DNA from 3 places in the Arcticibacter sp. genome. Region 1 is predicted to be linked to each of the others. Evidence: riboswitches for the same ligand, from Rfam matches in the RefSeq annotation. Region 1 holds a riboswitch; each other region holds the start of a gene.

Region 1 (2,202 bases):
TCTTCAACAAGATTTTAGCCAGCTCAATCCGCATGCGCCATCCGCCGGAAAACTCAGAAGTCTGGCGGCCAAAGTCTTCACGACTGAAACCCAGACCTTTTAATACTTTCTCTACCTCAGCGTCGTAATTCGTTTCTTCAACAGAATAAAACTTCTCGCTCAGCTCGGATACACGTTCAATTAACTTCATGTAATCATCGCTCTCATAGTCGGTCCGGATAGTGAGCTGTTCGTTCAGTTCTTCCAGTTCCTTTTGCATGGAATGCACCTCATGAAAGGCTTTTGACGCCTCTTCGAATACGGTAACATTATCCTGAGTAAGCAAATGCTGTGGGAGATAAGCAATGACCGCATCTTTTGGTCCGGTGACACTACCGGTAGTTGGTTTTGCTGCACCGGCAATGATCTTTAAAATCGTCGACTTGCCTGCGCCGTTCTTACCCATCAGGGCTATCTTATCGTTCTCGTTGATTGGGAAAGTGACGTCGCTAAACAGGGTGGTTCCGCCAAAAGAAACAGAGATGTTATTTACATTAATCACGAAGTGAGGGTATTAAAATGAGCGGCAAATATAAAGTAATTTCTGGTACTAAGGGGCAGCTAAAGGTGGTCAAAGCCGTAGATTCAGACGCGAATCAGCTTCGGATCAACTTGACCAACTTCGGACCGACTTCGAGAAAACACGTTAAAAAAGCGTAGTTGATCCGGGGTTGGTTTGCCTTTTCTCTGAATTTATTGTAGACAAATCATAGAGCGTTTGTAGCCCGTTTATGCATCGTTCGCAGACCAATCGGGGGAAGCCATTCGCTATTCTCAAAGCAGTACACTATATTTGGAGCAGTTCTTTACATTCATTCTTATAACAGACAGGTTCTATATCGCAAACGATATGGATTAAAGAGGAACCGTGTGCAATTCACGGGCTGTCGCGCAACTGTAAGTAACAACCTGCTCATAGGCAGGATTTTCGAGCCACAAGACCATGTCCATTGTCCGCCTTCACGCGGATGAGAAGGACGGCGAAGGAAAGTTACAAGCCAGGATACTTGCCATCTGTTCAAGACCAATGCTTTCGCGATTGAAGCAGTAGTCCCGCGCCATGTTCCGCGGCAACGATCCCCATGCTGGTCGCTGCACTGCAAACTACGCCAACTACACCACAATTCTGAAAGCATACCCAAAACGTAAGGAGCATTAATTCACATTAATGTTTAACAAAGTTTTATGCGTATGCTCAAAAACAACCTTGGTTACCCCCGCATCGGAAGTAACCGACAACTGAAAAAAGCCTGTGAAAACTACTGGTCAGGCCAAATCACCCGTGACGAACTCTTTCATGCTGCCAGGCAGCTCCGCGAGGAGAGCCTGAAACTGCAGCAGGAGGCAGGTATCGACCTGATCCCCTGCAACGATTTTAGCTTCTACGATCATGTGCTCGACATGTCGCTCATGCTGGGCGCCATCCCCAAACGCTATTCGCCTGTGCTGACGGAGGTGTCCGGAAATTCCGAAATCGATGTTTATTTCGCTATGGCCAGGGGTTACCAGCGTGACGGACTGGATATTCCTGCAATGGAAATGACCAAGTGGTTTGATACGAACTACCACTACATTGTGCCCGAATTTACCGCCAACCAGCGCTTCAAACTATTTTCTCAAAAGGCATTTGCGGAATACTCCAGTGCGGCCCAGATCCTGGGTACAGCACCGAAGCCGGTGATCACCGGTCCCGTTTCCTACCTGCTGCTCGGAAAGGAAAAAGACAGTGAAGCCGGTCGCGCAGAAGACTTTAAGCGGATCGACCTCATCAAAAAGTTGACTCCCGTTTATATCGAGATCATCAACACCTTCAAAGGCTACGGTGCTAAATGGATCCAGATTGATGAGCCTTGCTTATGCCTGGACCTGAGTGAAGAAGAGCAGAACGCCTTTGAATACGCCTATACCGAGATCAGCAAGAAATGCGGCGGCATCAAGGTGCTGCTGACGACCTATTTCGGGTCTTTAGGTGATAATACCGCTCTGGCGCTTCGGCTGCCAGTAGCAGGGTTACATATCGACCTGGTAAGAGGAGCGGAACAGCTCGAAGGATTGCTGCAGCGCTTTCCGCAGGGAAGATGGCTGTCGCTGGGACTGGTAGACGGACGCAATATCTGGAAGAACGACTACCAGAAATCGCTTGAGCTGATCGAAAAAGCCGAA
Region 2 (2,202 bases), on a different contig from region 1:
GAGGTAGCGCAGTCTGTTGTGCGAAAACTTCCCATTGATCAGAAGGCTCAATTTACTCCTGAAATGGTGCTTGTAACTGCTCTGCAAAAAGAGATCTTTATTCCACAGGTGTTGATTGGAATAGGGATTGTAGTACACGACCGCACCGGGAAGTCCGCGACTGGAATTTGTATAGTTGATGCGGAATTGAAGCTGGTTGCTGTCTGTGCCTTTCCAATAAAGGGAGGCGTCTGTTTGCAGGGTGTTTAGCTGGGCATTGCGACGGATCGCCAGTGTATCGGAACCATCTCCTTCCACCTGATATTTGTAGCGTCCGTGTGCTTTTTGCCAGTTGCTGCTCAGGTTCATGGACCAGCGTTTGCTGATCTTTTGCTGCCATGAGATTGTCGGGTTAGTCAAGCCAAAAGATCCTGTCTTATAACCCAGGCGAAGACGATAGCTCTTTTTCGGTCCAAAATCGGGAGCTATGCTTTTGATGACCAGCATGCTCGCTGAAGCATAAGCCCTGGCAGGCTGCAAAAGATCATCAGAATGTCCGTTATATAACGTGATCGACGCAACATTCTCCAGGTTAATCTTGCCAAGATCGATCTGACCATTTTGTGCGTCTGCAACTTGAAGGCCGTCGAGTTGAACACCTGTATGATTTGCCCCTAAGCTTCGTACGGAAACTGTCTTTAAGCCGCCGATCCCACCATAGTCTTTAATGTTTACACCGGAGAAGTTTCTGATGGCATCCGCAACATTATAGGAAGCAGTGCGCTTGAAGTCGGTGGAAGAAATGGTTTGTGAGGGAAGAAAGCTTTGAACCGGCGGAGGAAGGCTTGCGCGAACATTCACTTCCTGAAGGGTCCTGCTGGTATCGTTTTGTGCATAAGAGCATGCACCGACGAAGAAGCCAAATAATGTAATGAGTATCCTTTTTTCCATACCTGTGTCTTGCACAGCCAGGGGTATAGAAATACAAAATGGAAACACCGTAGCATCTTCATTCTAGCTTCAATCCCCGAAAGCTATGAATTATATAATGCTATGGCAGGTATTCTGACTTACTCCCCTTGGTACGGTCTTCCCATTCAAAACAATGAACAGTGACACTAGAGTGTACCTCGGTTAATAGAGTTTACAGCTGCGGGACAGTTCTGGATTTACACCAGATTCCCATTTAATCCATCCTGATTGCTCGGGATGAAACCAAAAGCACGACAAAGCTATAATAAAAATTGTGAGTTCCGAGGAGAAGTAGTGGTTTGATAATCCTTTTTAATCTTTACAGAACCTCCCCTGCTGTTAATCAGTTGAAGCCCTGACGGAATTCCAGGGGCGATAAGTTCGTCTTCTTTTTGAAAAGGGTGCTGAAGGATTGCGCGTGCTCAAAGCCCAGGGCATAGGCAATCTCACTTACCGACAGACTGGTCATTGAAAGTTTTTCTTTGGCTTTCGCGATCAGCTTCGAATGAATATGCTGCTGGGTGTTCTGTCCGGTATGAACGCGAAGCAGGTCACTCAGATAGTTCGGCGACAGGTTCATCTGCGCTGCGAGATATTGCACCGTGAGCAAACCTGTCACCTCGCCGTTGAAGTAGTCATCAATCAAGTGCTCGAAACGGCTTAGCAGCGCTAAATTATTATTCTTGCGGGTTAAGAACTGCCGCTCATAGAAACGGTTGGAGTATTTTAGCAGGCTCTCGATCTGTGTGAGGATGATCTCCTGGGTATGCTTATCGATATGCTGGCACTCCTTGTCAATTTTATGGAGAATCGTGATCAGGTCATCCTCTTCCTCAGCCGACAGGTGCAGCGCTTCATTGACAGCGTAATCGAAAAACCCGTATTGATGAATGCTATTCGCCAGATTATGCTGTAAAAGGAAGTCCGGGTGAAAGATCAGGACATAGCCCGACCCGCATTCCATATTCTGCAGGTCGAGTTGTTGTACCTGGTTCGGGGCTGTGAAACTTAATACGCCTTTATCATAATCGTAGTGCTGCTGCCCGTACCTGATCTTGCCTTTGGCTTCGCGCTTGAGCGCCACGCAATAGAAGCGGTTAACGAAACCTTTCCAGATCTCGTCTTCCAAAAAAACACTTTCCGCCAGATTAATCACACTTACCAGCGGGTGGCGAGGCTCCGCTAAAGACAGCAGACGGTGGAATTGAGATATGGAGTTAATGGCGTTCATAAAACTAATTTAATCAATTA
Region 3 (2,202 bases), on a different contig from region 1:
CGCGGGACCTTGTACCCCGATGGGGACAGAACGTCACCCTCACCTACCGGCACTTTCCATTTGAAGATCGCGTAGAAGGTCAGCTCTTCGTTTTCCGGAGCACCTTGTATTTCCCGGGCCTTCTGCGAAACCATTCCTTTGCAGCGAGCTTCAACTTCCAGGACGGAGAGGGTAATTACCAAAATTCTGTAGACATCCCCCGGGTATCGGGATACAGCTTCCTGAAACCGCTTGGCAACACGCACAACACACTGCTGCTGAATTATCGAATGCCTGTATTCTATCCCGACTGGGAGCTTGGCCCGCTTGCCTATATCAAAAGGGTAAAACTAGGACTGTTTGCCGATTTCGAGAACGTCGGCCAGGGGAGAACCTTTTCTCCGCGGTCCTTTGGCGCGGAGCTTCGCGGCGATATGAACCTGCTCCGTTTTTATCTTCCGAACTTTGATATTGGCGGAAAAGTCGTATTTTTAAATGAGAAACCCAGTCGGAAGCCGATCTTCGAGACTATTGCAACCTATAGCTTCTAATTATGAGAATAAAAACATTCTTCATCATCCTGATCACTGCCCTGGTGACCATTGTTCTGATGAACAATACAGAAGAAATAGACATGTGGCTGTTCGGCACGACCCGCATATCGAAACTCATCATCCTGGCAGTGGTATTTGTACTTGGCTTCATAGTAGGAGCTCTGGTCATGCGTCCGCGAAAGAAGAAAGTACTGGAAGAGGATGAAGACGAGTATCCTGAAGAGGATGCACAGAATCTTCCCGTCAATACCTACAAGACCAAGCTGAGCGACGAAGACCGCGATTATATCAGCTAAGCATTCTTATATTGCATTTAACCGGGCAAAGGCCTACCTTTGCAACAGCTTTGGTTCCCTGTCCATTGACAGAGATTAAAAGGGAATCTGGTGTAAATCCAGAACTGTCCCGCAGCTGTAAGCTCCTTAATCCAATGCCCCCTCAGTCACTGTAAGCATAGCGAACGGGAAGACAGGCAAAGGAGGAGCAAGTCAGAAGACCTGCCGTAGCATAATGATTCATAGCTTTCGTGGATTGAGGCTGGAATGAGATCTAACTGTTTGGCTATATTTCATTCTGCACTCCACTGCAATCAACGTGCAAGATGACGACAACAATAGCCGGACCTGCTCCGCCAAAGTCTTTTCTCAAATTCCTGCTGACGCTGGTTATCCTGTACAGTTGGGGAGATACCTATGCTCAGGAGAAAAGAGGAACAGGATCAACTGTCGTTCATACCGATACCCTTCACCAGGTTCAGATTAATGCGCGCTTTCTCGTAGCCCCTGAAAAATCAGCAGTACCACATCAAAGTTTAAAGGGCGAGCAACTCGAAAGGTTGAACAGCCTGAACGTTGCCGATGCACTGAGGTTCTTTTCGGGACTGCAGGTAAAAGACTATGGAGGCATTGGGGGGTTGAAAACAGTCGACGTGAGAAGCATGGGATCAAGCCATACTTCAGTATTCTACGACGGCGTGCAATTGGGCAATGCGATGAACGGACAGACAGACCTGAGTAAGTTTTCTCTGGACAACCTCGACGAGCTTCATTTATATACTTTCCAGAAGAGTGACATTTTTCAACCGGCCAGAGCATTTGCCGCCGGCAGTTCACTATACCTGGAGTCGAAGGTCCCAAGCTTTCGCGAGGGAAAACAGACGAATGCAGGTGTACGATTCCGGACAGGCTCATTTGGATTGATCAACCCTTCCGCTGTGTTGCAGCAAAAGATTTCAAAGAATATTTCAGCAAGTTTGAATGCCGAATGGCAGCAGTCGGACGGGGACTACAAGTTCAGGTATACCAATGGCGTTTATGACACCACGGCCGTTCGGCAGAATGGCGATATGGATGCACTACGCCTGGAGGCAGGATTTTATGGCATGACTCGCGACAGCAGCCAATGGACACTGAAAGGCTACCATTACCGCTCGGAACGTGGACTCCCCCGGGCCATTGTCAGCAATAATTTCGAGTCAGATGACCGACTATGGGACAGGAACAGCTTCGTACAAGCTTCATGGAAGTCGCCCCTAAACCGTCGGTTCCAGAGCATGGCAAACGCCAAGTATGCCTATGACTATACCCGATACCTGGATCCGGACCACTACAAAATGGAAGGCCCGCTGGACAACCACTACCGCCAGAAGGAGCTTTACCTTTCCCTGGCG

Evidence for each region. Region 1 has a riboswitch for cobalamin ahead of metE (5-methyltetrahydropteroyltriglutamate--homocysteine S-methyltransferase). Riboswitches for the same ligand answer to the same signal wherever they lie in the genome.
Region 2: another riboswitch for cobalamin. It lies ahead of ACO1NU_RS08855 (TonB-dependent receptor plug domain-containing protein); the one in region 1 lies ahead of metE (5-methyltetrahydropteroyltriglutamate--homocysteine S-methyltransferase).
Region 3: another riboswitch for cobalamin. It lies ahead of ACO1NU_RS07075 (TonB-dependent receptor plug domain-containing protein); the one in region 1 lies ahead of metE (5-methyltetrahydropteroyltriglutamate--homocysteine S-methyltransferase).

The regions. Positions count from the first base shown of each region.
Region 1 is NZ_JBMQOB010000014.1:19,262-21,463, reverse strand. It holds gene ACO1NU_RS08260 (ABC-F family ATP-binding cassette domain-containing protein) at 1-541, opposite strand, end outside; cobalamin riboswitch at 851-1,068, shown strand; gene metE (5-methyltetrahydropteroyltriglutamate--homocysteine S-methyltransferase) at 1,231-2,202, shown strand, end outside.
Region 2 is NZ_JBMQOB010000015.1:102,685-104,886, forward strand. It holds gene ACO1NU_RS08855 (TonB-dependent receptor plug domain-containing protein) at 1-930, opposite strand, end outside; cobalamin riboswitch at 1,018-1,215, opposite strand; gene ACO1NU_RS08860 (helix-turn-helix domain-containing protein) at 1,295-2,182, opposite strand; gene ACO1NU_RS08865 (aldo/keto reductase) at 2,192-2,202, opposite strand, start outside.
Region 3 is NZ_JBMQOB010000010.1:39,702-41,903, forward strand. It holds gene ACO1NU_RS07065 (hypothetical protein) at 1-530, shown strand, start outside; gene ACO1NU_RS07070 (hypothetical protein) at 533-829, shown strand; cobalamin riboswitch at 864-1,052, shown strand; gene ACO1NU_RS07075 (TonB-dependent receptor plug domain-containing protein) at 1,135-2,202, shown strand, end outside.